One region of the Achromobacter sp. ISS7 genome, then DNA from elsewhere that is predicted to be linked to it. Evidence: predicted binding sites of a transcription regulator. Region 1 holds the regulator's gene; the other holds the start of a gene.
What was found. Region 1 encodes LexA, which represses DNA repair genes until DNA is damaged. Its sites were predicted from a motif close to ACTGTATNNNNATACAGT; they were not measured.
Positions count from the first base shown of each region.

Region 2: AC1HFW_RS01435 (PA0069 family radical SAM protein) is a predicted target of LexA. The motif match lies at 1,867-1,884, and genes of this name have one in related genera.

Region 1 is NZ_JAWRZD010000001.1:2,792,908-2,798,428, forward strand. It holds gene AC1HFW_RS12485 (low molecular weight protein-tyrosine-phosphatase) at 1-91, opposite strand, end outside; gene uvrB (excinuclease ABC subunit UvrB) at 340-2,373, opposite strand; gene AC1HFW_RS12495 (amino acid aminotransferase) at 2,544-3,743, shown strand; gene lexA (transcriptional repressor LexA) at 3,904-4,554, shown strand; gene lon (endopeptidase La) at 4,666-5,521, opposite strand, start outside.
Region 2 is NZ_JAWRZD010000001.1:335,319-340,839, forward strand. It holds gene cysD (sulfate adenylyltransferase subunit CysD) at 1-337, shown strand, start outside; gene AC1HFW_RS01430 (sulfate adenylyltransferase subunit 1) at 381-1,679, shown strand; gene AC1HFW_RS01435 (PA0069 family radical SAM protein) at 1,892-3,232, shown strand; gene AC1HFW_RS01440 (hypothetical protein) at 3,305-3,766, shown strand; gene AC1HFW_RS01445 (DMT family transporter) at 3,773-4,645, opposite strand; gene rplS (50S ribosomal protein L19) at 4,879-5,259, shown strand; gene AC1HFW_RS01455 (CoA pyrophosphatase) at 5,383-5,521, shown strand, end outside.

The DNA.
Region 1 (5,521 bases):
CCGCGTCGTTCACCAAATGGCGAAACACGCCCTCTGCGCTCGGCGAGCGACAGATATTGCCCATGCAAACGAAAAGTACCTTGGTCATCATGGGAGTAAGTGTGCGGGAAAACCCGAGATAAGGCAAGCTTTTTTTGTGTTTTCGCCATCCGTTACAAGCCAGCCCACTGCCTTAAATAACGCCAATAAATCAAATAGTTAACAACTACATTTGAAGCTTCCCGGAGGGCCCCGGATGGATCATTTGCGCAAATTTCGGACGTCCGCTGACAACATGATGACTTTTCCCGATATTCAGCACGTTGTCAGCGTATAGATACATTTAGATACCCGCCAACCTCATACCGCGCCATCCAGCAGCACCCGCTGCTTGAGCGCCGTCAGGGCATCGCGGGCGGCGGCGGCCTGCTCGAACTCGAGGTTGCGGGCATGGTCCATCATCAGCTTTTCCAGGCGCTTGATCTCGCGCGCCAGGGCCTTTTCGTCCTTGAGCAATTCGGCCGGGACCGCGGCTTCCAGCGCATCGTGCTGCACCGGGGCGACGATGCCGTCGATCAGCTCTCGCACGGCCTTCTGCACGCCGCGGGCGGTGATGCCGTGGTCGGCGTTGAATTGCAGTTGTTTGGCGCGGCGGCGGCTGGTTTCCTCCATGGCGCGCTGCATCGAATCAGTGATGCGGTCGGCGTACAGGATGGCATGGCCGTTCAGGTTGCGCGCGGCGCGCCCGATGGTCTGGATCAGGCTGCGCTCGGAACGCAGGAAACCTTCCTTGTCGGCGTCCAGGATGGCCACCAGCGACACTTCCGGAATGTCCAGGCCCTCGCGCAGCAGGTTGATGCCCACCAGCACATCGAACGTGCCCAGGCGCAGGTCGCGGATGATTTCCACGCGCTCGACCGTGTCGATGTCGGAGTGCAGATAGCGCACCCGCACCCCATGTTCGGTCAGGAAGTCGGTCAGGTCCTCGGCCATGCGCTTGGTCAGGGTGGTGACCAGCACGCGCTCGCCCAGGTCCGTGCGCACCTTGATCTGCCCCAGCAGGTCGTCGACCTGCGTGCGGGCCGGCAGCACCTCGACGATCGGGTCGACCAGGCCGGTGGGCCGCACCACCTGCTCGACCACGTTGTCGGCATGTTCCTTTTCATAGGCCGCGGGCGTGGCCGAAACGAACACGCACTGGCGCATGCGGGCCTCGAACTCCTCGAGCTTGAGCGGCCGGTTGTCCAACGCCGACGGCAGGCGAAAACCGTACTGCACCAGGGTTTCCTTGCGCGAGCGGTCGCCGCGATACATGGCGCTGAGCTGGCCGATGGTGACGTGGCTCTCGTCGATGAACATCAGCGCGTCGCCCGGCAGGTAGTCGATCAGCGTGGGCGGCGGCTCGCCGGGCGCGGCGCCCGACAGATGGCGCGAGTAGTTCTCGATGCCCTTGCAGAAACCCAGTTCCTGCAGCATTTCCAGGTCGAAGCGGGTGCGCTGCTCCAGGCGCTGGGCCTCGACCAGGTGCCCGTCATCGATGAAGCGCTTGGTGCGCTCGCGCAGTTCTTCCTTGATGGTCTCGATGGCGCGCAGCACCGTGTCGCGCGGCGTCACGTAGTGCGAGCCGGGGTAGACGGTGAAGCGCGGCAGCTTCTGGCGGATGCGGCCGGTCAGCGGATCGAACAGCTCGAGGCTTTCGATTTCGTCATCGAACAGCGTCAGGCGCAGCGCCAGCTCGGCGCTTTCCGCCGGGAAGATGTCGATGGTCTCGCCGCGCACGCGGAACACGCCGCGCGTGAATTCGGCGTCGTTGCGGGTGTACTGCATGGCCACCAGCCGCGCCAGGATCTCGCGCCGCGAGATCTGGTCGCCGGCGCGCAGGATCAGCACCATCGCGTGGTAATCGCCCGGATTGCCGATACCGTAGATACACGACACCGTGCCGACGATGATGGTGTCGCGGCGTTCCAGCAGGCTCTTGGTGGCCGACAGGCGCATCTGCTCGATGTGCTCGTTGATCGACGAGTCCTTTTCGATGAACAGGTCGCGCGTCGGCACGTAGGCCTCGGGCTGGTAATAGTCGTAGTACGAGACGAAGTATTCCACCGCGTTCTTGGGGAAGAACTCGCGCATTTCCGCGTACAGCTGCGCCGCCAGCGTCTTGTTGGGCGCCAGCACCAGCGCCGGCCGTCCCAACTGGGCGATGACGTTGGCCATGGTGTAGGTCTTGCCCGAGCCGGTCACGCCCAGCAGGGTCTGGTACATCAGGCCGTCCTGCACGCCCTGGATCAGCCCGTCGATGGCGCCCGGCTGGTCGCCGGCGGGCGGATACGGTTGATACAGGTGGAACGGGCTGTCGGGGTAATCGACGAACCCCGCGCCTGGGGCCGCCACGGCAGCGCCAGCGGCCGTATCGGCCGCCCCGTCGGTGACGGAGCCAACGGCTGCGGCACCCGCCGCGCTCGGGTCTATTGCGCTCTTAGGCATGCTAGACTGTTCCCAGGGTAAACCCCCCATTATCCACAGCACTTCCGACTGCGTCCACTCACCCTCAGCAGAGTCCCATGAGCACCCTTTTCGATTCCGTCGAACTCGCGCCGCGCGACCCCATTCTTGGTCTGAACGAACAATACAACGCGGATACCCGCCCCGGTAAAGTCAATCTGGGCGTGGGCGTGTACTACGACGACCAGGGTCGCATTCCCCTGCTGGGCGCCGTGCGCAAGGCGGAAATCGCCCGCATCGAGGCCGCCGCCGCCCGCGGCTACCTGCCGATCGAAGGCATCGCCGGCTACAACCAGGGCGCGCAAGCCCTGCTGATCGGCAAGGATTCCCCGCTGGTCGCCGCCGGCCGCGTCCTGACCACCCAGGCCCTGGGCGGCACCGGCGCGCTCAAGATCGGCGCCGACTTCCTGCGCCAGCTGCTGCCGACCTCCAAGGTCCTGATCAGCGATCCCAGCTGGGAAAACCACCGCGCGCTGTTCGAACGCGCCGGTTTCGAAGTCGGCACCTACGCCTACTACGACGCCGCCACCCGCGGCCTGAACTTCGACGGCATGCTGGCCGCCTTGAAGGCCGCGCCGGCCAACACCGTGGTCGTGCTGCACGCCTGCTGCCACAACCCGACCGGCGTCGACCCGACCTTCGACCAATGGAAGCAGATCGCCGCGGTCGTCAAGGAAAACAAGCTGGTGCCGTTCCTGGACATCGCCTACCAGGGCTTCGGCGAAGGCCTGCGTGAGGACGCCGCCGTCGTGCGCCTGTTCGCCGACCTCGACCTGACCATGTTCATCAGCTCGTCGTTCTCGAAGTCGTTCTCGCTGTACGGCGAGCGCGTCGGCGCCCTGACCGTCGTCTCCGGCAGCAAGGACGAAGCCGTCCGCGTGCTGAGCCAGCTCAAGCGCGTCATCCGCACCAACTATTCCAACCCGCCCACCCACGGCGGCACGATCGTCTCCACGGTGCTGAACTCGCCCGAGCTGTTCGCCATGTGGGAAGAAGAACTCGGCGCCATGCGCGACCGCATCCGCCTGATGCGCAAGCAGCTGGTCGAGAAGATCAAGGAACACGGCGGCAAGCAGGACTTCAGCTTCGTGCTGGAGCAGCGCGGCATGTTCTCGTACTCCGGCCTGACCTCGGCCCAGGTCGACCGCCTGCGCGAAGAGCATGGCGTCTACGCCGTCTCCAGCGGCCGCATCTGCGTCGCCGCGCTCAACAGCGGCAACATCGACCAGGTGGCCAAGGGCATCGCCGCGGTGCTGTAAAGCGCCCCGCCGGCCTGCGCCAACCCCAAACGGGACCTTCGGGTCCCGTTTTTATTGCCCGCTTGGTGGCCGCGCCCGATCCGCGCTTGCTTTTTTGCGTTATGTCCCCCAGAATGCCGCTGTATATATGTACAGTCCGACTCACCAACGGATCATCGCCATGGCCAGCAAACTCACTGATCGTCAACAGCAAATCCTGGACCTCATCCGGCAAACCGTCGCGCGCACCGGCTTTCCGCCCACCCGCGCCGAGATCGCCCAGGCCCTCGGATTCCGCTCGCCCAACGCGGCCGAAGACCATCTGAAGGCGCTGGCCCGCAAGGGCGCCATCGAGCTCACCGCCGGCGCCTCGCGCGGCATCCGCCTGAAGGACGCCTCGCCCGCCCAGACCCAGGCGCCGCTGCCCCTGCCCGGCCTGGCGCAGCTGCTGCTGCCGCTGGTGGGCCGGGTGGCCGCTGGCAGCCCGATCCTGGCGGCCGAGCACGTCGAACGCGAGATCGGCGTCGATACCAGCCTGTTCGCGCAGACCCCCGACTACCTGCTCAAGGTACGCGGCATGAGCATGCGCGACGCCGGCATCCTCGAAGGCGACCTGCTGGCCGTCAAGAAGGCGTCCGAGGCCCGCAATGGCCAGATCGTGGTGGCGCGGCTGGGCGACGACGTCACCGTCAAGCGCCTGCAGCGCCAGAACGGCCGCATCGAACTGCTGCCCGAGAACCCCGATTTCAATGTCATCGTGGTCGAAGCCGACCAGGAATTCGCGCTGGAAGGCATCGCGGTCGGGCTGATCCGGCCGCACACGCTGCACTGATTTCCCCGCTTGTTCCGGCGCCGGTTCGATCGCCGCGCCAAAAAAAGAAACCCCGCGCAAGCGGGGTTTCTTTTTGAAGGCCGCCCCTTGCGGGGCGCCTCGGGCCAGGCATCAGTGCTTGAGCACCGGATCCGTCGAGCCCGGTTCCGCCGGCTTGGCGACCAGCGGTTCCTTGACCGCTTCGTCTTCAGCCAGCGGCTCCGGCAGGCGTTCCAGGGCCAGTTCCAGCACCTTGTCGATCCAGCGGACCGGCACGATCTCGAGATGGTTCTTGACGTTGTCCGGGATCTCCGCCAAATCCTTGACGTTTTCTTCCGGGATCAAGACCGTCTTGATGCCACCGCGGTGGGCGGCCAGCAGCTTTTCCTTCAGGCCGCCGATCGGCAGGACTTCGCCACGCAGCGTGATCTCGCCGGTCATGGCGACGTCGGCGCGCACCGGGATGCGCGACAGGGCCGACACCATGGCCGTGGTGATCGCGATACCGGCGGACGGACCGTCCTTGGGCGTCGCGCCTTCCGGCACGTGCACGTGCATGTCGTGCTTCTCGAACACGCTGTCGGCAAAGCCCAGGCGACGCGCCCGCGAGCGCACCACCGTGCGGGCCGCCTCGACCGATTCCTTCATCACGTCGCCGAGCGAGCCGGTGCGTTGGATCACGCCCTTGCCGGGCATGTCCGCCACTTCGATCGTGAGCAAGTCGCCGCCGACTTCCGTCCAGGCCAAGCCGGTCACCTGACCGATCTGGTTTTCCTTTTCGGCCATGCCGAAGGTGTAGCGGCGCACGCCGAGGTAATCGCTGAGGTTGTCGCCCGTGACATTGACCGGCTTGAGTTCGAAGGTCTTGCCTTCGGCCTTGGCGCGATCACTCTGGGTCAGCAACTGCTTGATCACCTTGCGGCAGATCTTGCCCACTTCGCGTTCGAGCGCGCGCACACCGGCTTCGCGGGTGTAGTAGCGCACGATG
Region 2 (5,521 bases), 2.5 Mb from region 1:
GCTGGATGTCTGGCAGTACATCCAGCGCGAGCAGCTGGCGCTGCCGTCGATCTACTTCAGCCACGAGCGCGAGGTGGTGCGCCGCAAGGGCCTGCTGGTGCCGGTCACGCGCCTGACGCCGCCGCAGGACGGCGACACGGTCGAGCGCCTGTCGGTGCGCTTCCGCACCGTGGGCGACATTTCCTGCACCTGCCCGGTAGCCTCCGACGCCACCGATACGGCCGCCATCATCGCCGAGACCGCGGTGACCGACATCACCGAGCGCGGCGCCACGCGCATGGACGACCAGACTTCCGAGGCCTCGATGGAGCGCCGCAAGAAGGAAGGCTATTTCTGATCGCACGAGTGGCCGGCGCCAGGCCGGCCGACAGGGGACGCATATGAACGCAGTAAACGATTCTTTTCTTTCGGGCGCCGGCACGGGCGTGCTGCGCCTGATCACCGCGGGCTCGGTCGACGACGGCAAGTCGACGCTGATCGGCCGCCTGCTGTATGACAGCAAGGGCGTGTTCGCCGACCAGCTCGACGCCATCTCGCGCGCCAAGTACAAGCGCGTGGCCGAGGGCGGCATCGACTTCTCGCTGCTGACCGACGGCCTGGAGGCCGAGCGCGAACAGGGCATCACCATCGACGTGGCCTACCGCTATTTCTCGACCCCGGCGCGCAAGTTCATCATCGCCGACGCGCCCGGCCACGAGCAGTACACCCGCAACATGGTCACCGGCGCGTCCACCGCCGACGTGGCCGTGATCCTGATCGACGCCACCCGCGCCGCCGACGGCAAGCTGCTGCCGCAGACCAAGCGCCACAGCACTATCGCGCGGCTGCTGGGCATCCGCCACATCGTGGTGGCGGTCAACAAGATGGACCTGGTCGATTGGGACCCGGCCGTGTTCGAGCGCATCCGCGACGCCTACGCCGATTTGGCGGGCAAGCTCGGCATCGCGCACTTCGATGCGCTGCCGTTGTCGGCGCTGAACGGCGACAACGTGGTGACGCTGTCGGACAAGACGCCGTGGTATTCGGGCCAGCCGTTGCTGACGCTGCTGGAATCGCTGGAACTGAGCGGCGACAACGGCGCGGGTCCGCTGCGCTTTCCAGTGCAGTGGGTGGCGCGTCACGACGGCAGCCGCAAGGATGACTTCCGCGGCTACGCCGGCCGCATCGCCAGCGGCGTGCTGCGTCCCGGCGACGAGATCACCGTGCAGCCGTCGGGCGTGACGGCGCGCGTGCAGGAAGTGCGGCTGTTCGATCGCGCGCTCGATGAAGCGGTGGCGGGCGACTCGGTCACGCTGGTGCTGGACCGCGATGTCGACGTGTCGCGCGGCGACGTGATCGTGCACGCGGCGGCGCCGGCGCAGGTCGCGCGCGAGTTCGAGGCGGAGCTGTGCTGGCTCGATGCGCAGGCGCTCAACCCCGCGCGCAAGTATCTGCTCAAGCATGGCACGCGGCTGACGTCGGCGAAGATCCGCGCGGTGCTCTCGCATCGCGACATCCACGAATTGCAGGAAGTGGAGAACACCGAGGGCACGCTGCGCATGAACGACATCGGTCGCGTCGCGTTCACGACGCGCGAGTCGTTGGCGGTCGATCGATACACGGATGTGCCCGCCACCGGCGCCTTCATCCTGATCGACGAAGCCACCCATCAGACCGCGGCGGCGGGCATGCTTCGGTAAACCGCAAGTCGGGGCGGAAAAAGCCCGCGCGGCATCGGTCCTGAGGTGTTGTTTTTATTCCAAATCCAATGCAGGCGCGGGTTTCCGGGCGATATCGCAACATGAAATCGAATTGTCCGGACGCCGTCTTCGTCTTGCGGTAAAGTGGGGCTGTCTTACGAAAAGGCTTTTGGTGCTTGTCAAAACCACTGTGTTTTTGTACAGTAGTTTTCATGGCACGCACCGATCATTCTTTTCCCGCCGGTTCTGGGTCCCCGGCTGCCGCCCCCGCCGCCTTGCGCGGTCGGGGTGCGGTTACTAATGTTCGGCATCGCTTCCAGAAAGATGACCGCCAGCAGGTCGACGATGGCTGGTCCACGTCGGGCCTCCCGGCTGATTTCGTTGACGCTGTCCCCAATACTTCCGTCATCCCCATCCTGCCCGACGTCCGCCGGGCGCCCGCCGCCCCCAAGACCACCGTCACGGCCGAAGAAGCCCGCAAGATCCTGTCGCGCAATGATTCGCCCGACATCCCCTTCGACGTGGCCGTCAATCCCTATCGTGGCTGCGAGCACGGTTGCGTCTATTGCTACGCCCGCCCGACCCACTCCTACCTGGGCTATTCCCCCGGCCTCGATTTCGAGACACGGCTGGTGGCCAAGGCCAACGCGGTCGAGGCGCTGCGGGCGGAAATCAGCCGCCCCGGCTACAAGCCGTCGCCCATCAATATCGGCTCGGCCACGGATGCCTACCAGCCCATCGAGCGCGACTGGCGCCTGACGCGCGGCATGCTCGAGCTGATGCTCGAAACCCGCCATCCGGTCACCATCGTCACCAAGAACGCCCTGGTCGCCCGCGACCTCGACCTGCTGGCCGCGCTGGCCGAGCACAAGCTGGTGGTGGTCTACATGAGCATCACCACGCTGGACGCCGACATGGCCCGCACGCTCGAGCCGCGCGCGGCGGCCCCCTGGCGCCGCCTGGAAGCCGTGCGCAACCTGACCGCCGCCGGGGTGCCGGTCGGCGTGCTGGTGGCGCCCGTGATCCCGTTCATCAACGATGACGCCATGGAACACATCCTGCAGGAATCCAAGGCGGCGGGCGCGCACTACGCCAGCTACACCGTCATCCGCCTGCCCTGGGAAGTCAAAACCCTGTTCGAGGACTGGCTCAACGCCCACTACCCGGATCGCGCCCAGCGCGTGCTCCATCGCATCGAAGACCTGCGCAACGGCCGCCGCAACGATCCCAACTTCGGTTCGCGCATGCGCGGCACCGGCATCTGGGCCGACCTGCTGCGCCAGCGCTTCGCCGTGGCCACCCGCAAGCTCGGCCTGAACCGCCACCGGCTGGCGCTCGACTGCGACCGTTTCCAGCCGCCGGCGCCCGCCGGTGGTTCCGCCGCCTTGTTCTCGCCGGCCGCCGCCGGCGCCCCCGCTTTCCCATCCCCGGCTGGCGCGAAAGCGTCTTCAGGGGTCCCTTTTGCCAGTGCCTTGCCGGTTGCCGGCGCCTACGGGCGCGGCGCGCGCCAATTGCGCGCCATGGTTGCCGGGCAATTGTCGTTGTTCGATTGACCCACGGCCCGGCCGTGGGTTGCCGCCGCGGCGCGTTGCCGCGGTTCTTGACCGCGTTACTAGGAGTTCCTCATGAACACCGCTCAACTCTCCGTCCTGCCGGATGATCTCGCCGCCGTTTCCCTGACCCCGCTGCGCCGCGCGGCGCAGCGCGCGCGTGCCGCCTATGCCCGTTTCACGGGGCTGGCCATGCCCTGGGCTACCGCGCCGGCGGGCGGCCATGCGAATGGCGCCGCGTCCATCGATCTTTCGGTTCCCGCCGCGGGCGGCGTGGCGGCGCCCGCGCACGTCGAGCCGCGCAAGCGGTCGGGTACGCAGCCGGGCCGGTGGCCGTTTCCGCCGGCCACGGCTGATGCCGTGCCGGTTGGCAATGTCGTCCAGGCGCCGCGCGAGCGCAGCCTGGGCAATGCCACCGTCGAACCCGTGTCGGATCAGGTCAGCGTGAAAAGCATGGTGCTGGACGTGGTGCTGGTGCTGGCGTGGGGCGCGATGATTCCCGCCCTGATGTGGCTGGGCGTGGCCGGCGGCTTTTGAGGGCAGTCAGGTCGAACCCAGCAGCACCACGCCCGCCAGGATCGACAGGCAGCCCGCCAGGCGGCCAGGGCCGACTTTCTCGCGTAGCAGGAACATGCCCGCCAGGGTGCCCAGCATCATCGACATTTCCCGCGCCGGGGCCACCAGGCTCAGCGGCGCGCCGTTGCGCAGCGCATACAGCACCAGGATGTAGCCCAGCGGCGATAGCAGGCCCACCGCCAGGGCCAGGTGCCAGTGGCCGCGCATCAGCTCCCACGCCTGGGCGCGGCGCTTCACCATGTGCGGCGTCATCATGGCGGTGCGGGTGACACAGGTGAACCAGTCGAACAGCACCGGGCTGATCAGCAGCACCTTGACGCCATAGGCGTCCACCACGGTGTAGGCGGCGATGAACAGGCCGATCACCATGCCCCAGCGCACGCCTACCCAGGCCTGGGCGTTGCGGAAGATCGACAGCCGCCCCTGGGTGGCGATCAGCAGCACCCCGATCACGACGCACAGCATGCCGGCGATGCCGGTGGTGGTGGCCGGTTCGCGCAGCAGCAGGAAGGCGCCGGTGGTCGAGAGCAGGGGGCCCGTGCCACGGGCGATCGGATACACCACCGACAGGTCCGCGACCTGATAGCCGCGTTGCAGGCACAGGCTGTAGCCCAGATGCAACAGGCTGGAGGTCAGGATCGCCCCGACCACCGGCCAGGTCCACGTCATGCCGTCATGCAGCAGCACCCACACGACCCACGGCGCGTACAGCACCGAGGCGCACAGCCCATAGGCGAAGACAAAGGGAGCGCCCACCATGGCCGCGCGCTTGGCGAGCAGGTTCCACGTTGCGTGGGCCATCGCCGCCAGGACGACCAATAACAGGGACGAATACGACATGAGGGAACAGCGTCTTATGACGTGTTTGTTACAGAAACCGCTAGGGTACCGCAAACCCGCGGGCAGGGCGCCATGTTACCCGAGGCGTCGGCCAATTTTTGGTGTAGAATCATTGGTTTGCCAAATCTCATCCTCTGCTTGCGGTACATGGCCTGGCCTTTTTGGCGGGCGTGAACAACATCGAACGGCAAAGCTTTTTAGTCCGCAAAGGCATGATGATCTAGGAGTTCTCAATGAACCTTATCGCTATCCTGGAACAGGAAGAGATTGCCCGCCTGACCGGCGGCCAAGCCAAGCCTGAATTTGCTCCCGGTGACACCGTCATCGTGAGCGTGAACGTCGTTGAAGGCACCCGCAAGCGCGTGCAGGCTTTCGAAGGCGTCGTGATCGCCAAGCGCAACCGCGGCCTGAACTCCGCGTTCACCGTGCGCAAGATTTCGTCGGGTGAAGCCGTGGAACGTACGTTCCAGCTGTACTCGCCGCAAATCGCCGGCATCGAAGTCAAGCGCCGCGGCGACGTGCGCCGCGCCAAGCTGTACTACCTGCGCAACCGCTCGGGCAAGTCGGCGCGTATCAAGGAAAAGCTGGTCAGCAAGCAAGCCTCGGCGGCTTGATCGCTTATCGGCACACGGCCCTACCAGTGTCGGACGCACACGCCATCCAGCGTTTTCGTTCGGCACGGGTTTCCGGGTTAAAAAGGCACCTGCGAGGGTGCCTTTTTCTTTTTGAAAAGCCGAATGTCTGATTCCTCGTCTTCTGCTCGGCCACGACGGCCATTGGCGCGTCCCGGATTCGATCCGGCGTCGCAACCCTGGGTCGTCGCCAACGATTCCCTGCCGGCGGTGCCGTCCGGCCTGCTCACGCCCGACCAGCTGC